Regions from separate parts of the Bacillus sp. 2175 genome, predicted to be linked through region 2. Evidence: a T-box and tRNA genes for the amino acid it is inferred to sense, from the RefSeq annotation. Region 2 holds a T-box; the other holds one or more tRNA genes.
What was found. A T-box is a leader RNA that pairs with one kind of tRNA and senses whether it is charged. The one in region 2 lies ahead of metG (methionine--tRNA ligase), so its partner is inferred to be a tRNA-Met.

Region 1: it encodes a tRNA-Met, which carries the amino acid that the T-box ahead of metG (methionine--tRNA ligase) is inferred to sense. The anticodon was not compared.

Annotation. Positions count from the first base shown of each region.
Region 1 covers NZ_CM173819.1:4,588,805-4,599,897, reverse strand. Annotated here, with positions in the region: rRNA gene ACXKY9_RS23970 (23S ribosomal RNA) at 1-993, shown strand, start outside; rRNA gene rrf (5S ribosomal RNA) at 1,095-1,210, shown strand; tRNA gene ACXKY9_RS23960 (tRNA-Val) at 1,215-1,290, shown strand; tRNA gene ACXKY9_RS23955 (tRNA-Thr) at 1,295-1,370, shown strand; tRNA gene ACXKY9_RS23950 (tRNA-His) at 1,380-1,455, shown strand; tRNA gene ACXKY9_RS23945 (tRNA-Leu) at 1,478-1,558, shown strand; tRNA gene ACXKY9_RS23940 (tRNA-Gly) at 1,588-1,662, shown strand; tRNA gene ACXKY9_RS23935 (tRNA-Leu) at 1,679-1,767, shown strand; tRNA gene ACXKY9_RS23930 (tRNA-Arg) at 1,771-1,844, shown strand; tRNA gene ACXKY9_RS23925 (tRNA-Pro) at 1,855-1,928, shown strand; tRNA gene ACXKY9_RS23920 (tRNA-Ala) at 1,944-2,016, shown strand; tRNA gene ACXKY9_RS23915 (tRNA-Met) at 2,037-2,113, shown strand; tRNA gene ACXKY9_RS23910 (tRNA-Ile) at 2,118-2,194, shown strand; tRNA gene ACXKY9_RS23905 (tRNA-Ser) at 2,212-2,304, shown strand; tRNA gene ACXKY9_RS23900 (tRNA-Met) at 2,332-2,408, shown strand; tRNA gene ACXKY9_RS23895 (tRNA-Asp) at 2,412-2,487, shown strand; tRNA gene ACXKY9_RS23890 (tRNA-Phe) at 2,501-2,576, shown strand; tRNA gene ACXKY9_RS23885 (tRNA-Thr) at 2,591-2,666, shown strand; tRNA gene ACXKY9_RS23880 (tRNA-Lys) at 2,677-2,752, shown strand; tRNA gene ACXKY9_RS23875 (tRNA-Gly) at 2,766-2,836, shown strand; tRNA gene ACXKY9_RS23870 (tRNA-Ile) at 2,847-2,923, shown strand; tRNA gene ACXKY9_RS23865 (tRNA-Asn) at 2,931-3,005, shown strand; tRNA gene ACXKY9_RS23860 (tRNA-Ser) at 3,013-3,103, shown strand; tRNA gene ACXKY9_RS23855 (tRNA-Glu) at 3,109-3,180, shown strand; gene ACXKY9_RS23850 (L-lactate dehydrogenase) at 3,915-4,859, shown strand; partial or broken gene ACXKY9_RS23845 (dockerin type I domain-containing protein) at 5,081-5,959, opposite strand; gene glgB (1,4-alpha-glucan branching protein GlgB) at 6,287-8,224, shown strand; gene glgC (glucose-1-phosphate adenylyltransferase) at 8,172-9,302, shown strand; gene glgD (glucose-1-phosphate adenylyltransferase subunit GlgD) at 9,321-10,355, shown strand; gene glgA (glycogen synthase GlgA) at 10,470-11,093, shown strand, end outside.
Region 2 covers NZ_CM173819.1:4,774,291-4,785,383, reverse strand. Annotated here, with positions in the region: gene ACXKY9_RS25015 (M4 family metallopeptidase) at 1-492, shown strand, start outside; gene ACXKY9_RS25010 (metal-sulfur cluster assembly factor) at 570-887, opposite strand; gene ACXKY9_RS25005 (methyl-accepting chemotaxis protein) at 1,007-2,698, opposite strand; gene ACXKY9_RS25000 (methyl-accepting chemotaxis protein) at 2,924-4,618, opposite strand; gene ACXKY9_RS24995 (class I SAM-dependent methyltransferase) at 5,032-5,850, opposite strand; T-box leader at 5,965-6,235, shown strand; gene metG (methionine--tRNA ligase) at 6,286-7,920, shown strand; gene ACXKY9_RS24985 (hypothetical protein) at 7,962-8,216, opposite strand; gene ACXKY9_RS24980 (EamA family transporter) at 8,284-9,186, opposite strand; gene ACXKY9_RS24975 (sensor histidine kinase) at 9,328-10,770, opposite strand; gene ACXKY9_RS24970 (response regulator transcription factor) at 10,748-11,093, opposite strand, start outside.

The DNA of each region.
Region 1 (11,093 bases), 190 kb from region 2:
GCCGTAACTATAACGGTCCTAAGGTAGCGAAATTCCTTGTCGGGTAAGTTCCGACCCGCACGAAAGGTGTAACGATTTGGGCACTGTCTCAACCAGAGACTCGGTGAAATTATAGTACCTGTGAAGATGCAGGTTACCCGCGACAGGACGGAAAGACCCCGTGGAGCTTTACTGTAGCCTGATATTGAATTTTGGTACAGTTTGTACAGGATAGGCGGGAGCCATTGAAACCGGAGCGCTAGCTTCGGTGGAGGCGCTGGTGGGATACCGCCCTGACTGTATTGAAATTCTAACCTACGGGTCTTATCGACCCGGGAGACAGTGTCAGGTGGGCAGTTTGACTGGGGCGGTCGCCTCCTAAAGTGTAACGGAGGCGCCCAAAGGTTCCCTCAGAATGGTTGGAAATCATTCGTAGAGTGCAAAGGCATAAGGGAGCTTGACTGCGAGACCTACAAGTCGAGCAGGGACGAAAGTCGGGCTTAGTGATCCGGTGGTTCCGCATGGAAGGGCCATCGCTCAACGGATAAAAGCTACCCCGGGGATAACAGGCTTATCTCCCCCAAGAGTCCACATCGACGGGGAGGTTTGGCACCTCGATGTCGGCTCATCGCATCCTGGGGCTGTAGTCGGTCCCAAGGGTTGGGCTGTTCGCCCATTAAAGCGGTACGCGAGCTGGGTTCAGAACGTCGTGAGACAGTTCGGTCCCTATCCGTCGTGGGCGTAGGAAATTTGAGAGGAGCTGTCCTTAGTACGAGAGGACCGGGATGGACGCACCGCTGGTGTACCAGTTGTTCTGCCAAGGGCATAGCTGGGTAGCTATGTGCGGAAGGGATAAGTGCTGAAAGCATCTAAGCATGAAGCCCCCCTCAAGATGAGATTTCCCATAGCGTAAGCTAGTAAGATCCCTGAAAGATGATCAGGTTGATAGGTTCGAGGTGGAAGCATGGTGACATGTGGAGCTGACGAATACTAATAGATCGAGGACTTAACCATATAATATGAAGCAATGTTATCTAGTTTTGAAAGAATATAAAAAACTTGTTGACTTTCAAAAGTGAATGAGTTACAATAATTCTTGTCTTAAATGAATACAGTCTGGTAATGATGGCAGAGAGGTCACACCCGTTCCCATACCGAACACGGAAGTTAAGCTCTCTAGCGCCGATGGTAGTTGGGACCTTGTCCCTGTGAGAGTAGGACGTTGCCAGGCAAATGGAGGATTAGCTCAGCTGGGAGAGCACCTGCCTTACAAGCAGGGGGTCGGCGGTTCGATCCCGTCATCCTCCACCATTTAGCCGACTTAGCTCAATTGGTAGAGCAACTGACTTGTAATCAGTAGGTTGGGGGTTCAAGTCCTCTAGTCGGCACCAGAAATCATGGCGGTTGTGGCGAAGTGGTTAACGCACCGGATTGTGGCTCCGGCATTCGTGGGTTCGATTCCCATCAGTCGCCCCATTTTTCTTAAATAAATTAATATGCGGGTGTGGCGGAATTGGCAGACGCACCAGACTTAGGATCTGGCGCCTTTGGCGTGGGGGTTCGACTCCCTTCACCCGCACTTTTAATTAAATAACTCATACATGTCTTGCGGAAGTAGTTCAGTGGTAGAATACAACCTTGCCAAGGTTGGGGTCGCGGGTTCGAATCCCGTCTTCCGCTCCAATTTTCAATATGACATGCCGGGGTGGCGGAACAGGCAGACGCACAGGACTTAAAATCCTGCGGTGGGTGACCACCGTGCGGGTTCGACCCCCGCCCTCGGCACCATATGCGCCCGTAGCTCAATTGGATAGAGCGTTTGACTACGGATCAAGAGGTTAGGGGTTCGACTCCTCTCGGGCGCGCTTTTATTAACGGGAAGTGGCTCAGCTTGGTAGAGCACCTGGTTTGGGACCAGGGGGTCGCAGGTTCAAATCCTGTCTTCCCGATATTCCTAAAAACATGGGGCCTTAGCTCAGCTGGGAGAGCGCCTGCCTTGCACGCAGGAGGTCAGCGGTTCGATCCCGCTAGGCTCCACTTATATTAATATCATTTATGGCGGTGTAGCTCAGCTGGCTAGAGCGTACGGTTCATACCCGTGAGGTCGGGGGTTCGATCCCCTCCGCCGCTACCATAAAGGACCTTTAGCTCAGCTGGTTAGAGCAGACGGCTCATAACCGTCCGGTCGTAGGTTCGAGTCCTACAAGGTCCACCATTAGACGTATATATCTCGGAGGTATACCCAAGTTCGGCTGAAGGGATCGGTCTTGAAAACCGACAGGCGGCGAGAGTCGCGCGGGGGTTCGAATCCCTCTACCTCCTCCATTTTTTCTAAAGTGAATATTTTATCATCGCGGGGTGGAGCAGCACGGTAGCTCGTCGGGCTCATAACCCGAAGGTCGCAGGTTCAAATCCTGTCCCCGCAACCAAATGGTCCCGTGGTGTAGTGGTTAACATGCCTGCCTGTCACGCAGGAGATCGCCGGTTCGACCCCGGTCGGGACCGCCATTTTTTACATAAAGGCTCGGTAGCTCAGTCGGTAGAGCAGAGGACTGAAAATCCTCGTGTCGGCGGTTCGATTCCGTCCCGAGCCACCATTTTGAAATCACGAGCCGACTTAGCTCAATTGGTAGAGCAACTGACTTGTAATCAGTAGGTTGGGGGTTCAAGTCCTCTAGTCGGCACCACTTTCAAAATGAGCCATTAGCTCAGTTGGTAGAGCATCTGACTTTTAATCAGAGGGTCGAAGGTTCGAGTCCTTCATGGCTCACCATTTACAATTTAATGCGGGTGTAGTTTAGTGGTAAAACAAGAGCCTTCCAAGCTCTGGTCGAGAGTTCGATTCTCTTCACCCGCTTTTTAATTATGGGCCTATAGCTCAGCTGGTTAGAGCGCACGCCTGATAAGCGTGAGGTCGATGGTTCGAGTCCATTTAGGCCCACCATAATTGTTCCGCAGTAGCTCAGTGGTAGAGCTATCGGCTGTTAACCGATCGGTCGTAGGTTCGAGTCCTACCTGCGGAGCCATATTTATAGAGAAGTACCCAAGTGGCTCAAGGGGCTCCCCTGCTAAGGGAGTAGATCGCGAACGCGGTGCGAGGGTTCGAATCCCTTCTTCTCTGCCAGAACTGGCCCGTTGGTCAAGTGGTTAAGACACCGCCCTTTCACGGCGGTAACACGGGTTCGAATCCCGTACGGGTCATACTAAAAGAGATAGCATAATCTGCTATCTCTTTTTTGTTGTATAAAAGTGAACTTTGGATAGTCTGCTTTTTTATGCATAGAAGAAATATGAAGTATGGGCTGTTGCAGTTGGGTATATAGAGCGGTAAATACAATCATGTTATTTATTTGGACCTGTATGGATATGAAGGAATTATCTATCTAAAATGATACCTCAAGTTGAACTTTTACCCCAGCTGTATGGCTGTAGCCTCCTACACTTGGAGAAACGGATGAAAATAAATAATATATAGAAGAAGCTGCTTTCTCTCAACAGGTGTGATCTACTGAAGACAGCTTTTTTATGTTGTCAGTATTGTCGAGTTTTGTCGGTAAATCGATATATTGCAAAAATCGCTGATATAATTTGAGTTACGATCGATAAATTTTAATAATCGCTGATATATTTGGAGTTACGGTCGATATATTCTAAAAATCGCCGATATAATTTCACTTACCGATGAAAACCACAAGAAAAACCCTTTCACAATCTAAAGAAAACGCCTCCATTGAAATGGATTCCACACCTATTCCAATAACTTTACACTCTATGTGAAAAAGTTCACAAATAGGTCATAATTTGTGAAGTAATTCACAATAATACGTGCTACAATATGAATGTAAAGAAGTTAAACAACATTAAATTAGTATTTTAATTAATTACTTAAACAATCATAAAAAAATATATGTGAACAATAGAGAGGGGAAATTACCATGAAAAAAGGTATCAATCGTGTAGTATTAGTAGGAACAGGAGCTGTAGGTTGTAGTTACGCTTACTCAATGATTAACCAAGGTGTAGCTGAAGAATTCGTATTAGTAGATGTTAATGAAGCAAAAGCAGAAGGGGAAGCAATGGACTTAAGCCATGCGGTACCATTCTCTCCATCACCAACAAAAGTTTGGAGCGGTAGCTATGCAGATTGTAAAGATGCAGATTTAGTTGTTATCACTGCTGGGTTACCACAAAAGCCAGGTGAAACTCGTTTAGACTTAGTTGAGAAAAATACAAAGATCTTTAAACAAATCGTTCGCGTCATTATGGATAGCGGATTCGATGGAATCTTCTTAATCGCAACTAATCCAGTTGATATTTTAACTTACGTAACTTGGAAAGAATCTGGTTTACCGAAAGAGCGCGTAATCGGTTCTGGTACTACTTTAGACTCTGCTCGTTTCCGTTACATGTTAGGTGACTACTTAGATGTAGATCCACGTAACGTTCATGCTTACATCGTTGGTGAACACGGTGACACTGAACTTCCAGTATGGAGCCACGCTACTATCGGTGTACAAAAATTAGAAACAATCTTAGCTAACAACGAACAGTACAAACAAGAAGACTTAGACAAAATCTTCGAAAACGTACGTGATGCAGCTTACCATATCATCGAGCGTAAAGGTGCAACTTACTACGGAATCGGTATGTCACTACTTCGTGTAACTAAAGCAATCTTAAACAACGAGAACAGCGTATTAACTGTATCTGCATACCTTGAAGGTCAATACGGCGAGAAAGATGCTTACGTAGGTGTTCCAGCTGTAATTAACCGCGAAGGTGTACGTGAAATCGTAGAACTTGAGCTAAATGAAGAGGAAAAAGTGAAGTTCGCTCATTCTGTAAAAGTATTAAAAGAAACAATGGCACCAGTACTATAATAATTGCTAAATAATTCAGAGGTGGGAAACTGCTTCTTACCTCTGAACTTATATAATTTAATATAAATTCCTTTTCCGGTTTCCCTTGTATATCCCCAATATACCCCTTTTGCTGGATAAGGGTCGTTTATAGAAAAGAGCACTCTATTTTACGTAGAGTGCTCTTTATTATTCCGCTATTTGCCGGGCAGTAAAAACCCACTGATTAAAGTTTCATTTTATTATTTTTTAGGTGTTAATCCTAATTTCTTTAAAATATCTGCCAGTGTACCGCTTTTGGATTTTTCTACAGGTGTTTGTGATTTAGATGCATCTGGACCTTTTTTCAAGAAGTTCCTTTCAACGAAGCGAATATCTTTTTCGTCGACAATACCATCTTTATTAAGGTCTCCGTCTTTTACAGTTAGTCCTTTTTTACCATAGTTGCTAGCGATAATTTCAGCATCTTTAATATCGATTACTTTATCAGCATTTACATCGCCGGCAAGGTTTTCGTCAGGTCTTGCATAATAATATTGGCCAAGCAGCTTACCGTCTTTTTCAGTACCAAGTTTCGTTGTTAGGCGGTTTGTTAAATGTCCTGTCACCTCTACATATAAGTTATAGTCGCGTTTATTAACTGGAAGTCCATTTAGTTTGAAGTATCCGTATTTATCTAGTGAGCCTTCAAACTTATGACGGTAAGAATCAGTCGCATATACTTTTACGCCAAGCTTTGTATAATCGAACTTTTCATCTAAATATTCGCGTTCATTTAAGAACGCACCAGGTTTAATATTTCCTTCTACTAGTGAGTTTAAGGACATAACTGAGAATGTTTGATCTTGAAGTACACGCATTCTATTTGGTTCTGATTCACCTTGTTTCCAGTAAACAAAAATTGGTGACTCTAATTGAGCGTTTGCTTCATAAAATTCATCATTTTCTACTTTGAAAGTTACATCAATGAACGGGAAATCACCATCTAATCCAGCAAAGTTTTTGTCATCGATAGCGCCGCCAACTGTAACAGAACCTGCCTCTAATTTCGGTTCATTTACTTTTGCAGTTACTCCTTTTTCGGAAAGTAGCTTTTCAAAAGCAGGATTAAATTTCGCATTTCAATAACATTGTGACAAAAAATATTGAGAAACATTTTTTTATGACAGATTATTTTGTTTTGATTTTGAGTGGAAAATAGCATGAAAAATAGGATAAACATAATAAAATAAAGGTTGAGAAAAAATAATTGGTAAAAATATAGAAGAATAATAAAGCGTTTTCAATGAATATTCGTCAAAATTCGATATTTTACACGGAAATGTGAAGAAAAACTAACATTTTTAAGAAAAAAACGAATGTTTTTTATAAATTAACAAGGATATTGCAGTTTTTCGCAGAAATAGTTAAAGTATAAAAAATTCTGTCATCTAAGTGAGGTGAACATATTGAGTGTAATAAATTGTGAAGAAGTGAAACGAGATGAGTTTCATACAGAAAAGTACTATGAAAGTTATAACATCTTTGGCGCACATGTTGTGACGGAAGATGAGATTCAAGGGGTACGATTTACAGTCTGGGCTCCTCATGCGAAAGCAATGAGTGTTGTTGGAGATTTTAATGAGTGGGATTATGAGCAACATAAGATGCTACAAGTGACAGAAGAAGGGATTTGGTCCTTATTTATACCGCATATTGAAGAAGGAGAAATATATAAATATGCGATTGAAACGTTGGCTGGTGACGTCATTTTAAAGGCAGATCCGTATGCTATATATGCAGAAGTAAGACCGAATACGGCATCTGTAGTTTTTGATATAAAAGGATATGAATGGAATGATAAAAACTGGAATCGTAAGAAAAAGAAAAAACCGATTTATAAAGAAGCGATGACAGTTTATGAATTACATTTTGGTTCTTGGAAAAAGAAAGAAGATGGAACACTATATTCTTACAGGGAAATGGCAGAAGAACTCATTCCGTATGTGGTGGAACATCAATTTACACATATTGAAATTATGCCGCTTGTTGAGCATCCATATGATCGTTCTTGGGGATATCAAGGAACGGGATATTATGCAGCGACGAGTAGATTTGGTACACCGCATGATTTAATGTATTTTGTCGACGAATGTCATAAATATGGAATCGGTGTCATTTTAGATTGGGTACCGGGGCATTTTTGTAAAGATGCTCACGGTTTATATTTGTTTGATGGCACACCGACCTATGAATATAAAGATAAAGATGTACAAGAAAATCTAGTATGGGGAACTGTCAATTTTGATTTAGGAAAGAGAGAGGTACGTAATTTCTTAATTTCAAATGCGTTATTTTGGATGAGATATTTCCATATTGATGGTTTCAGAGTAGATGCAGTTGCGAACATGTTGTACTGGAATAAAGAAGGACAAGAGCAAAGTAATGAGTACGCTGTGTCATTTTTAAGGGAGTTAAATGAAGCAGTGTTTGCAGAGGATGAAGATTTTCTTATGACGGCAGAGGATTCAACAGCTTGGCCACTTGTAACAGCACCAACGTATGAAGGTGGGCTTGGATTCAATTACAAATGGAATATGGGCTGGATGAATGACGTGCTGAAATATATGGAGTGTGCGCCAGAGTACAGAAAATATATTCATGAGAAAATGACGTTCTCTTTACTATATGCTTACTCTGAAAACTTCATATTACCCCTTTCTCATGATGAAGTCGTTCATGGGAAAAAGTCGTTATTAAATAAAATGCCAGGTGATTACTGGGATAAGTTTGCTCAGCTTCGTTTATTATATGGATATTTCTTTACTCACCCAGGAAAGAAATTACTTTTCATGGGAGGAGAATTCGGGCAGTTTGATGAGTGGAAAGACCTTGAAGATTTAGATTGGAATTTACATGATTTTGAAATGCATCGTTATATGCATGATTACTTTAAAGAGCTCATAGCATTGTATAAGCGCTCAAAACCACTTTGGCAGCTTGATCATTCGCCTGAAGGTTTTCAGTGGATTGATGCTAATAATAACGAGCAAAGTATTTTCTCGTTTATCCGCCAAGGGGATAAACAAGAAGATGCGTTAGTTATCGTATGTAATTTTACGAAAGCTACATATGAAAACTATAAAGTAGGTGTACCAGATTTCGAGTATTATAACGAGATTTTAAACAGTGATGCACAGCAATATGGCGGTTCGGGACAAGTGAATAAGAAACGTCTTAAGACGATTCTAGAACCGTACCATAATCAAGCAGCACATGTAGAGATTACAATTCCACCATTTGGCGTATCCATATTACGACCAGTGAAGACGAGAAAGGGGAGCAAAAAACAAGATGGCTCAAAAACAAAAGTGCGTAGCAATGTTACTAGCAGGGGGAAAAGGTAGTCGTTTAAGTGCATTAACAAAGAATTTAGCCAAGCCAGCTGTTCCATTTGGTGGTAAATATCGCATTATTGATTTTACGCTAAGTAACTGTGCGAATTCTGGTATTGAAACGGTTGGGATTTTAACGCAATATCAACCACTCGAACTTCATAATTATATCGGAATCGGAAATGCGTGGGATTTAGACCGAGTAAACGGTGGGGTCACAGTCTTACCTCCTTATGCGGAGTCTTCAGGGGTTAAGTGGTATACAGGTACGGCAAGTGCCATTTATCAAAACTTAAACTATTTAAGTCAGTATGAACCGGAGTATGTTCTCATTTTATCAGGCGACCATATTTATAAAATGGATTACAGTAAGATGCTAGATTACCATATTCAGAAAGAATCGGACGTATCCATTTCTGTTATTGAAGTACCTTGGGATGAAGCGAGTCGCTTTGGCATTATGAATACAAATGAAGAAATGGAGATTGTTGAGTTTGAAGAGAAACCACAATTTCCAAGAAGTAATCTTGCATCAATGGGAATCTATATTTTTAATTGGTCAATTTTGAAAGAGTATTTAGAGATGGATGCAAGAAACCCTGAATCTAGTAACGATTTTGGAAAAGACGTACTTCCCCTTTTATTGGATGAAGGGAAGAAGCTAATGGCGTATCCGTTTGAAGGATATTGGAAAGATGTTGGAACGGTGAAGAGCTTATGGGAAGCGAATATGGATTTGCTTCGCGATGAAACATCACTGAATTTAAACGATCGTAATTGGCGTATTTACTCTGTCAATCCAAACGAACCGCCTCAATATATTGCTGAAAAGGCGAAAGTAGAAGAATCGCTTATTAACGAAGGGTGCGTCATTGAAGGGGACGTGAAGCATTCTGTGTTATTCCAAGGAGTGACGGTGGAAGAAGGAAGTATGGTGATTGATTCTGTCGTTATGCCAGGGGCTAAGATTGGTAAAAATGTTGTGATTGAAAGAGCGATTGTTGGATCAGAAATGGTTATCGAGGATGGAACAATCATTCGTCCAGAAAAGAATGTTGACGATGTAGTATTAATTGCTGAAGGGAAATAGAAAAGGGGGATGAAATGAATGGGAGAAAAAATGTTAGGAATTATTAATGCAACGGGAAGTTTTCCTTCCTTAAAGAAAGTAACAGGGCATCGTTCACTAGCGGCGTTACCGTTTGGGGGCCGTTATCGACTCATTGATTTCATGCTTTCAAATATGGTGAATTCTAGTATTCATAGTGTGGCAGTTTTTACAAGCCATAAAAATCGTTCGTTAATGGACCATGTTGGTTCAGGAAAACAGTGGGATTTAGATAGAAAACGAGACGGACTATTTTTATTCCCGCCAAACTGCCAATGTGACCAAGATGAATTTGGGTCTTTTGCACACTTTAGAAGACATATTGATTATTTTCTAAGAAGCAGAGAAGAGTACGTTGTTATTACGAATAGCCATCTCGTAACAGCATTAAATTTTCAAGCGGTGTTAGAGCGACATATACATACGGCAGCTGATATTACGGAAGTTTGCCATGAAGGGGTTTCACTTCAAACATATGTGTTAAAGAAACAATTATTGTTAGACTTATTTGAGTCATATAAAGATCTGGAACAATACAGTTTATTTGATGTAGTGAGAGAAAAGCGCGGGAAATCATTACACATTGCTACATATGAACATACTGGATATGTAGCAATTATTGACTCGATTGAAAGTTACTATAAACATAGCTTAGAAATTTTGCAACCTGCTATTTGGAAGCAATTATTTAAGAAAGAAGCACCGATCTTTACGAAAGTAAAAGATGAGCCACCAACTCGTTATTTAAAGGGTGCAGTCGTGAAAAATACAATGATTGCAAACGGTAGTATTATTGAAGGGGAAGTCGAAAACAGTGTTGTTTCTCGTTCAGTTAAAATTGGAAAAGGTTCAATTATTCGTAACAGTATTATTATGCAAAAGAGCCAAATTGGAGATAACTGTATAATAGATGGTGTTATTATTGATAAAGATGTGAAAATTGGTGACGGTGTCGTATTAAAAGGAAACGCCGATGGGCCGTATGTTGTAGAAAAAGGAAGCGTACAAAACAGTACGATTAATAGTTATTCTTAAAAGAATCAGTGGGGGCTTTTTCCTCCACTGATTAAAGTTTTAATTCAAATGAAAACTCGAAGGGAGGAAGCTGCAAGAGGAGTAATAAAAACTTTTCGCGCAGTGGGACAACAAGTGAATATTTTATTTGCAGTATCAGAATGTGTACCGTTTGTGAAATCGGGAGGATTAGCTGATGTAGCGGGTGCGCTCCCAAAAGAGCTGAAAAAATTAGGAGTGGACGTTCGTATTATACTTCCGAATTATAGCCTCATTCCGCAAAAGTTAAGAGATGGATGTACGTTACATAAAGTAATTAACGTCCCGCTTGGGTGGAGAAATCAATATTGTGGAATTTTAAAAGGTGAGCAAGACGGAATTACGTATTACTTAATAGATAATGAATATTATTTTAAGAGAGATTCTCTGTATGGTCATTATGATGACGGAGAGCGTTTTTCTTATTTCTCAAAAGCGGTGTTAGAGTGTATTCCGCACCTTGATTTTGAAGTGGATGTTCTTCATAGCCACGATTGGCATACGGCTATGGTTAATTTCTTACTTCGTGAAAAGTATCAAGATAACCCGTTATATGAGCGTATTAAAACGGTATATACAATTCATAACTTACAGTTCCAAGGTGTATTTCCTCCTGAAGTAATGTACGACTTGTTAGAACTTGGTGATGAATATTTCCACAGTGAGCAGTTAGAGTTTTATGGGAATGTGAACTTTATGAAGGGCGGTATTATCGCTTCG
Region 2 (11,093 bases):
TACAAAAATGAGTCAGGGGCGTTAAATGAATCGTTATCTGATATTATGGGTGTTATGGTTGAGAAGAAGAGCTGGGATTTAGGTGCTGATATTTATACACCTGATAAACCTGGTGATGCGCTTCGCTCTCTTAAAGACCCAGCGTCTATTCCAAACCCATTAAAACCAAGTGAAGGTTACCCAGATCACTATAGTAAACGTTACACTGGAACAGCTGATAATGGCGGCGTTCATATTAACAGCAGTATTAACAATAAAGCTGCATACTTAGTATCTGAAGGCGGGGATCATTACGGTGTGAAAGTAACTGGAGTGGGCCGTGAAGCGACAGAAAAAATTTACTACCGTGCTCTTACGAAATATTTAACTGCAAACTCTGACTTCAAAATGATGCGTCAAGCGGCACTTCAGTCAGCTGAAGATTTATACGGTAAAAACTCTAAAGCTGTACAAGCTGTAACGAAAGCTTATGATGCAGTAGGTGTAAAATAATAAGAGAAAAGACCTGACATCCTAGTCAGGTCTTTTCTTTATCCCGCTATCCGCAAATGATGAAATTTCCACTTTATTTAGTCGCGAATACCTAATGCGATTTTCGCCATACGTGACATACGTTCTTTCGACCACGGTGGATTCCAAACGACATTTACTTCTATTTCATTAACTTCAGGTACGTTTGTTGATAATACTTTTTTAACGTCTGATACGATTTGCCCAGCCATTGGACAACCGATAGAAGTCATAGTCATCGTAATGACAGCATTATTATTTTCATCTGCTGTAACATCATAAACTAATCCAAGATTAACGATATCAACACCTAGTTCAGGGTCAATAACAGCTTCTAAATTGGCAAGTAATTTATTTTCAAATGCTTCTTGTGACATAAGCAGCCCCTCCTACACTTTAATGATATCGATTCTCATTATAACGGAAATGAGCATAATGTGCAGGAAATGAGCTCGAAAAAATATCCCTCTTCGCAAGAGGGATATTTTTTGAACATCTATTCTGTTTTAAAATGAGATACGAGCTGATCTAACTCTTCAACTGTTTGTTTCATTTTTCTAGCAGTTACTGTCATTTCATTCATAACGATAACTTTCTGTTCAGCAGATTGTGCCGTTGCGGCAGTTTCGCTGGATACTTCAGTAGAGATAGAAGCGATGTTATTAAGTGAAGCATTCATTTCTTCAGCACTTGCAGCCATTTCTTCAGCAGTTGCTGATATATCTTGCATTTGAGTAGATACTTTATTTACTTGTTCCACAATTGTTGTGAAAGAAGTACCAGCTTCACGAATAACATTGATACCTTCAAATGCTTCAGAACGGCCTTGAGACATCATAGAGCTAGCAGTTTCTGTATCATTTTGAATTTGATGTAGTAATTGATTAATGTCTGTTGCAGCTGTTTTAGATTGTTCAGCAAGTTTTCGAACTTCGTCAGCTACGACAGCAAATCCTTTTCCTTGCTCGCCAGCACGAGCAGCCTCAATAGAAGCATTTAAAGCAAGTAAGTTTGTTTGCTCAGCAATATTAGAAATAGATTGTACAGCAGTATCAATATATTTCGTATGAGTGATTAGACGTTCAACCACTTCTGACGTAGCATTTACAGCTTCGTGTATTGTTGTCATTTGTGAAACAGATTTTTGGATAACCGTACTTCCATCGCTAGCATGTTCAGATGTGGCAACAGCAAGTTCCGCTACAGATGAAGCAGATTCAGCGATGCGCTGAACACTTACTGCCATATCATCCATTGCAGTTGAACTTTCTTCCATACTAGAAGTTTGTGATTGAATACTTGCATTTAAGTTGGACATCGAGCTTTGGACTCTTAATGTCGCCTCACGTGATGTATTTGTTTTTTCTAGCATATTTTCAGAAGCGGTTTGCACTTCCACTGATGTTTTTTGAACACGATTAATGATATGTTGTAGGTTTTCTAACATTTTATTAAATGATGTTGCGATAGCACCTATTTCATCGTTGCTATTTACTTGTAGACGTGCCGTTAAGTCACCTTCTTGAGAGGCCAATTCTTTTAGTTTCGTGTCAATTTGTTGAATTGGTTTCACCAGTTTACCAGAGAACCACCATGCAAGAATAATTGCAACGACAATACAAATAACAAGTGATAGAAAGACTGCATATTCAATTCCTAGTGAAGATTGATCAATTTGTTCAATAGATTGTTCACGTAATTTAGCTTGTTCATTACTGTACTTTGTGAAGTCACCAATTACTTTATAGACCGTTCCGTTTTCTGAAGAAGCTACTTGTAAAGCTTCTTCCCATTTTTGTTCTTTTGCAAGAGTGAATACTTTTTCTTCAACGAACTTTCTCCAAGTAGACCCTAATTCCATTGTACTTTTTACGGACGAAGAAAGATTTGGATTAGAAAGAAGTTTATCTTTTGAATCCTCAAGACGTTTACTCATCTCATTAAACTTGTCTAATTCGACTTGATCATGTTGTAGTAAATAACCCCTTAAAGCAGATAGCTGTACTTGATAAGCGTCTCCACGTTCTTTCAATTCTGTTGCCAGTGGAGAAATTTCTTTTTGTAATGTTTCAGCTTTACGAGATTGGTCAATAGCAAAAAATAAAATAAAAGCTAAGGCGATGCCAAATAAAGCGCAAATCGTTCCCATCATGAACATAAGTTTTTTTCTGATACTTACAAAATTCATATGATTAAAAGCCTCCTTTGTGAAATCTTAGTATTAGAATTAATAAATGTAAAAAATTGAAAGAAAGCTTTACTCCAGTTGGAATAAAGCTTTCTTATTTCCTTTAGGAATTATAGCAGACGGAATGAGAGATAGAAAGAGATATTTTAAATTGAAAAAAGAGAGACTGTAAAATATTCTTTCCTATACCTTTGGGCTTGTGTCATTACAAGCGAAAGGTTCACTTTAAGCGTTTGTTTTGAAATGAGAGACGAGAACTTCAAGTTCTTGTACGATTGTTTTCATTTCAGATGATTTGTTAGCCACGATACTCATTTTGTTTACTTGATCACCAGCTGAATGTGCTGTTTGTAATGTTTCTGCAGCAACTTCATTTGAAATAGAGGCGATATTATTTAAAGCTGCGTTCATTTCTTCAGAGCTTGCAGCCATCTCTTCAGCAGTTGCAGACATTTCTTGCATTTGCGTAGAGACTTTGTTAATGTGGTTAACAATTTCTGAGAATGAAGATCCGGCAGTACGAATAACAGTAATTCCTTCAGAAGCTTCTGCTTGACCTTGTGTCATCATGTCATTTGCTATTTTAGTATCGGCTTGAATTTGATGCAGTAAATGGTTAATGTCAGTTGCGGCTAGTTGAGATTGTTCAGCAAGTTTTCGAACTTCATCAGCAACAACAGCGAATCCTTTGCCATGTTCACCAGCACGAGCTGCTTCAATAGAAGCATTTAAAGCGAGTAAATTTGTTTGCTCGGCGATATTCGAAATAGATTGAAGTGCAGTATCGATATGATTTGTATGTGTAATGAGTCGCTCAACTACTTGTGATGTAGCGTTAACAGCTTCGTTAATTGTGTGCATTTGTGTAATAGATTTCTCAATGACTTTATTCCCATCATCTGCTTTTTCTGAAGTTGTAACAGCTAAACTAGTAACAGAAGAGGCGGACTCAGCGATACGCTGAACACTCGTTGCCATGTCATCCATTGCAGTTGAACTTTCTTCAATGCTAGAAACTTGTGAACGAATATTGTGTTCAAGAGCATTCATAGTTTCTTGGGTCCTTGCGGTATTTTCCATAGAAGCAGTCGTTTCGATAAATACATTTTCGGAAGCTTCTTTTACACTTGTTGATGTTTGTTGAACTTGTTTTATTATAAGCTGTAAGTTAGTGAGCATTTGATTAAAGGAATTTGCAATGTCACCTATTTCATCTTTACTTGTTACGTGTAATCTAGCCGTTAAATCTCCATCTTGAGAAGCTAATTCTTTTAACTTCTCATCAATTTGTCGAATTGGTTTAACGAGTTTACCAGAGAACCACCATGCTAATAAAATAGACGTTAATGTACATGTAATGAGTGAGAAGAAAATAATATATTGAATAAGTGATGAAGAAGACTCGACGTCAGCAATTAATGCGTCACGTTTCTCATTCTCTTCATTTGTATATTTATTAAAACGACCTAAAAGATCATTTACATAATCTGTTTGTGCTAAAGCAATTTTGGATGCTTCGTCCCATTTTCCTTCACGAGCAAGAGGTAGTACCTCATTATCTATGACGCTACGCCATTTTCCCCCCATTAAAATAGCTTCTTTCATTCCTTCTGGGAGCTTCTTGTCACTTGTTACTTTCTCTCTAGTATCAGCTAATTTTTTCCCTTCTCGGTTGAACTTATCTAATCCTTTTTGATCATGTGATAGTAAATATTCTTGTAAACCAGCAACTTGTGCTTGGAACCAATCGCCACGTTCTTTTAAAATCGTCGCTCTTTTTGATACATCATTTTTTAACGTTTCGATTTCACTTGCTTGATTCATGGCGAATGAAAGAATAACAATAAGAGCAATGCTAAATAAAGAAGAAATGCTTAAGAGTGTGAACAGTAGTTTTTTTCGAATACTAACATATTTCATCGTTACCCCTACCCTCGTTTAAACTGTTTATTATGATTTATAGATATTTAAAACGAAATTAATAAAAACATTATTATGAAGTTATTAATCTGTTCAATGAAAATTATAGCAGATAATGGAAGGAGTCAGATTGATATTAGAAAAAGTTCTTAAAATGTATACATTTGCATATCATAAAATTCATAAATAAATATTAGAAATGCTATTGAAATTTGAAATGACATCATGTATACTTCTAATTAGTTGATAACGATTATCAGTATCAACTAAAACATTACTCTTCGTTATGTTGGTCATACCCCTTTTTGACGACGTAAGTCAGAGACGAAATGTTGAAATATCTTGTGTCCTATTCTACAGAATTATGGTAATCTCCAACCTCAACTTATATGCGTGAGCATGCAAAAAGGATCCTATCCGTGAAGGGATCCTTTTTTGCATGCTGTCGCAATTATTGTATATAGACCAGGGATACGTTCTTCGATTCTTTCCGGTGCAGTAGAAGGGAAGAGCCATCTTTGATGAGGTCCGTGTTCTTCAACTAGTTTTTCAATTTTAAAATGTTCTTCCGCGAGTGTTGTAATGATTTCTCCTAACGTCCAGCGACGGATGGTTGTTTTAGGTAGCGATTCTTTCTGTGCTTCTGTAAGAAGGATGCTATAAGCAACATCATCTTCAATTAATTCTTCATCGAAATAATTTCCACTTGCTCGAAATGATGGATGGTCTACTCCTAATAGCTTTGTGTATATTGGATGGTAATCGCGAAGGATAAGTATTCCACCGGGCTTTAGTAGTTGAGAGATTGTTGTGAAAAGTGGTTTTAAATCTAGAAAGTAATGAAGTACACCAAGTTCCAGTAATACGATATCAAATGATTTGGAGAGATTTACATCTAGTACATCAGAAACGATGTAATGAATAGAGACGCCTGCGGCATCAGCAAGTTCATTTGCATATTTTGCATTACTTGCTGAAATATCAACAACTGTTACGTCAGAGCCTAAAAGGGCGAGTGCGACAGCTTTATTTCCTTTTGAGCCGAGTAAATTAATAATACATTTTCCTTTTGGGGATTTTATGTAAGGTAAATAATGTGCTACTTCGCGCGTGGGATCTTTCATGATTTTTTTCGCATAATCAGCTGGTGCCCCGTGGCGATTCGTCCAAGCTTCATAAGCAGCTGCATTCCAGCTTTTTTCATTTATAGTGCTTAGTTGTTTTTGATTCAATGTTATCACTCCTTTTGTGAACGTATAGTTATTCGGCAGGGGGATGGGATTTCCTTTTCTTTCTGGATAAAAGTTTGATTTTTCCGTGATTAAGTCGTACAATACTTTTTATACGTAAAAGCGTTGAAAAGGAAAAGTAGGATGAACACATTCTTTCCAGAGAGCTTCGGTAGCTGAGAAGAAGCAAGAATATTCATTTGAACAATGGCCTTTGAGCTTCGTCCTGAACTTATCAAATGATAATAGTAGGCGGCGACGAGAGTTGGTACTCGTTATCAAAACCACAGTATAAGAGCATATTGCTCCGTACTTGTTAAGGCTAATTATGTGAGTAATTAGCGAAATAAGGTGGTACCGCGACTGTTTATACAGCCCCGCCCTTATCTTTTTTAAGATAAGGGCGGGGCTTTTTATATTTAAAAGGAGGAATGTAAGATGAGTATTTTTATTGGAGGCGCTTGGCCGTATGCAAATGGTTCGTTACACCTTGGCCATATTGCGAGTTTGTTACCTGGAGATATTTTAGCGCGTTATTACAGGGCAAAAGGTGAGAATGTGCTGTATGTTTCAGGGAGTGATTGTAATGGAACACCGATTGCAATTAGAGCAAAACAAGAAGGTGTGACAGCGAAAGAAATTGCTGATAAGTATCATGAAGAGTTCCAGCGATGTTTTCGTAGCCTTGGTTTTACTTATGATTGTTATACACGTACAGATAGTGAGCACCATCATGAAACGGTTCAAAATGTTTTTTTACGTTTATTAGAAGAAGGACATATTTATAAAAAAACAGTGGAACAAGCGTATTGTGAAACGTGTACACAGTTTTTACCGGATCGTTATGTAGAAGGAATATGTCCACATTGCCATGAAGCAGCAAGAGGAGATCAATGCGATGCTTGTTCTGCTATTTTAGATCCTCTCGATTTGTTAGAAAAGAAATGTAAGTTATGTGGTAGTACGCCATCTGTAGAGGAAACAGAGCATTTCTATTTTGCATTGCATACATTTCAGCAGCAAATTAAAAGAGCTGTAGAAATTGCCAAACAAACAGGGACATGGCGCGACAATGCGATTCAACTAACAGAGAGATATGTAAAGGAAGGATTAATAGATAGGGCCGTATCACGTGATTTACCAATTGGGGTACCAATTCCAGTAGAAGGGTATGAAGATAAGAAAATTTACGTATGGATTGAAGCAGTGACAGGCTATTATTCAGCGAGTAAACATTGGGCTGAAGAAACAGGGAAAGATGATCAAGAGTTTTGGGATAGCGAAGCGAAAACATATTATGTGCACGGAAAGGATAATATTCCGTTTCATTCCGTCATTTGGCCAGCGGTATTACTTGGAATAGGGGAGGAAGCAATCCCGCGTCATATCGTTTCGAATGAATATTTAACAGTTGAAAAAAGAAAATTATCTACAAGTAAAAACTGGGCAGTATGGGTGCCTGACATATTAGAACGCTATGATCCAGATTCTATTCGTTACTTTTTAACCGTCAACGCACCAGAAAATCGCGATACTGATTTTTCATGGCGGGAATTTATTTACAGTCATAATAGTGAATTATTAGGTGCATACGGGAACTTTGTGAACCGGACATTAAAGTTTATCGAAAAATATTATGGTGGTATCGTGACGAAGGGAAGTATTGAGGTAGAGCTGAAAGATAAAGTAGAAGGATTATATAAGCGTGTAGGAGAGGCGATTGAGCAAACTAAATTTAAGGTGGCGCTAGAAACAATATTTGATACAGTACGTTTTGCAAATAAATATTTTGATGAAAAGCAGCCTTGGAAACAAAGAGAAGATGATCCAGTTTCATGTGAAGAAACGATTTATAACTGTGTGTATCTTATCGCTAATTTTGCCCATCTCCTTGAACCATTTTTACCATTTTCAAGTGAAAGAGTTCGAAACACATTGTCGATTGTGAACCGAAATTGGGAACCGCAAAATACGTTGCCAAGTAGAATTGATAGCGTACAGCCATTATTTGAGCGAATCGATGTAAAACAAATTGAGCATGAGATAGAGAAGCTGTATGGAGCGGTAAAATGAGATAGAGAAAAAGACCTTTCAAGTAAATGAAAGGTCTTTTGTTATGCAGTATGATTCTCTTTCTTATCTTTCAAAAAGAAAAGTACAGCAAGGATTACAAGAATAATAGCTGCAATATCATACGTTATTTTAAATGTAGTATTAAAGTTTAAGTACTCTACGAAAGGAGTTTTCACTGCTCCTGCATATATACAAACGGGAACGAGAAGTAAATCGTAAAATTTCTTTTCTTTCATATATCTTATTAGGAAGAAGATACACATAATAGCAAAAAATACGATGCTTAAAATAGTCATTTATACCTCCAGATAAATTTACTTATTTTAATTGCAGTTATATCTTTTATATAAATTCTGTATTTTTTCAAGCGCTGTGCACGCGATTGTGTTTCCTTTCTTTCCTAGCCGTAAGCAGCTGAGGAGTGAAGATCCCAACCAATATAAAAATAATTCCAATCCACTGCATGAACGTTACGACTTCATGTACAAGTGTAATTGAAGCAATAATAGCAGTTGGTAATTCAGCTGCACCTAATATCGTACTAAGCCCTGTTCCAACCTTTGGTACACCGATTGAAAAACAAATGACAGGTACGACAACACCGAACAAGCCGAGGAAGAAAGTATATTTCCATAGGCCAGCTTGCAAAGCACCGTCTGTTAAAAAGGTTGGCGGAAAGAATAGGCATACGATAAGAGTAGCACTTGTTGTCATAAGAAAGCTTTTCGTATAAGGCGGAACATCCGTAGCGACGCGCCCGCTTGCAAAAACATAGAATGAAAAAGAGACAGCAGCTAATAGCCCAAAGATAATCCCTTTCGTAGAAAAACTTTGTCCGAGGCCTTCAAATACACCACCTGCAAACAATGTACCAGCAAATAAAATAAGGATAGATATGATCTTATCGTGGCTTGGAAATGTTCGATTTGCAATGGCTTCGATAATGACACCAATCCAAGTGAACTGAAAGAGTAGGACGACAGCGATAGATGCGGGTAGTTCTTCTACAGAAATAGCGTAAAAAATCCCAGTCATACTCATTGTTGTTCCGACGGTTAGTAATGAAAAAAATTGTTTTTTTGTTACTTTATGATGTGAAAAGAAAAGAACGAGTAGAAATAGTCCAATCCATCCGAAGACATATTGTCCCCCTAGGAGTTGATGTGCTGAAAATCCATTTATGAATCCGAGTTTGAAAATAGTTGAAAGTATGCCGTAGCTGCAAGCACCGAATAAAACGAGCAATGAATATTTAAACTTTTCCATAAAAAATCCTCCTTTTAAGTAATAAAAAACGCCCGCTATCCAAATAAGGATAACGGGCGAACGAAACAGAGTAAGACACTCTACAAAATTCCGCCACTCACACATGAAGTATGAGTTTGGGGTATGTAATTATAGTGAATGTTACATTGCTTTTGGGAATACAATGGAGCATTTTACACCTTGAGCTGTGTTTTGTATCCCGTAAGGAAACTGATGTTTATCTAATATTTGTTTCACGATATATAATCCAAGACCACTACCTTGTACTAACCCGTGTTTATCAGGATTTGCGCGATAGAAAGGCTCAAATAAATGAGCAAGTTTATCTTCATCAATTTGTGAACCTGTATTTAATACTTCTAATGCGTAACCATTTGGTTTTTCATAAAGCTTTATATATACGTGCTGATGGTCAATTGTATAATGAATTGCATTTGAAATAATGTTAAAAATAGCAGTTTGAATAAATTTAGGATCAGCTAAAATTTGTACGTCGTGTTTAATATTAGATTGTACATTTAATTGTTTTACAGATACAAAGTAATCTACTTTCTTCATAACATCCTCAATAATATTAGATAAAGAAATGACTTCTAAATTCGGTTTAAATTGAGGGTTTTGTATTTTGGATAATTCCGACATTTTTTCCGTTAATATGTTAATGTCTTGCATCATCTCGTAGGAACGTTTCAAATACTTATCTCTATCTTTATAAGCTCCAATTCCGTGAATCATGCCATCTAGTTGTCCCATGACGGCTGCGATTGGTGTTTTTAATTCATGGGACACCATAGACATAAATTCTTTACGAGATTGTTCTAATTGTTGTTCCTTCTTGAGCTCGTTTCTTAAATCTTGATTGCTTGCATGTAAATTCTTTACAATATTTGGTACTTGCGAAGCGGCTACTTGCAAATTAAAATCTGTTTGATCTGCATTTTTGTTAAGTAGCTTTTTATCGGAGAAATCAAGATTCATAATATCTTTTAAAGCATCACTCATATATTGAAAAGGTTTGGCAATTAGTTTTGTATAAATTAATGATCCGAGTAGTGATAATGCAAGCATTGTCGCGCCAATATGTGGAGCTAATTGCTGCAACGCATCTGCTAACTTTGGATTATCATTTGTATCATTTGTTTTACTTGCTGCATTTTGTGTATGTAAGGCATCATTATTAGCGGCTTTCTTTTCTGCTTCTGTAGGCGGATTAGAAGTGCTATTTTTCCCCGAAAGATTTTGTGTATGTTCTTTTGCCTTTGCAGTTTGGCTAGGCTGCAAAAGGTGATTGATAGCTGTAGAAAGAGATTTATAATCTATAATAGAAGATTGGAAATTAGAAATACTCCCCTTTGACACAGCTTTATTTTGCTTCGTTTTACTTCCGTCGTTTTGCTTATCTGAATCGGCCTGTTCTGTAGTCGGCGTTCCATTTTCTTTCGCAAAACGTTCTTTATCGTAGTTTGAAGCTAGAAAGTAAATAATTTGATAAAGACAAAGTGATAAAAGAATACAAAATAATAAGGTTTTGATGAAAATATTTTTGGTGATGTTGTCTTTGCTACGATTCGATTTTGTAGCCAATGCCTTTCACCGTTTTAATATAAGGAATTCCTAATTTTTTTCTTAAGTTTTTAATATGTGTATCTATAACTCTTACATCACCATAATGTTCATAGCCCCATACCTTATTCAACAAATCACTTCTTGATAATACTTTTCCTCGATTTTGCAGTAAAGTATAAATAATTTCAAATTCTTTTGTTGTCAATTCAATTTGATTACCATGAACATAAGCTGCATATGCTGTAGAGTTTAACATCAATTCATGGAATTGTAGTATAGTTGCAGCTTCTGCTTCCTTCGTTGCTGCCCTTCTTAATACAGCCTCTACACGCTTAATAAAT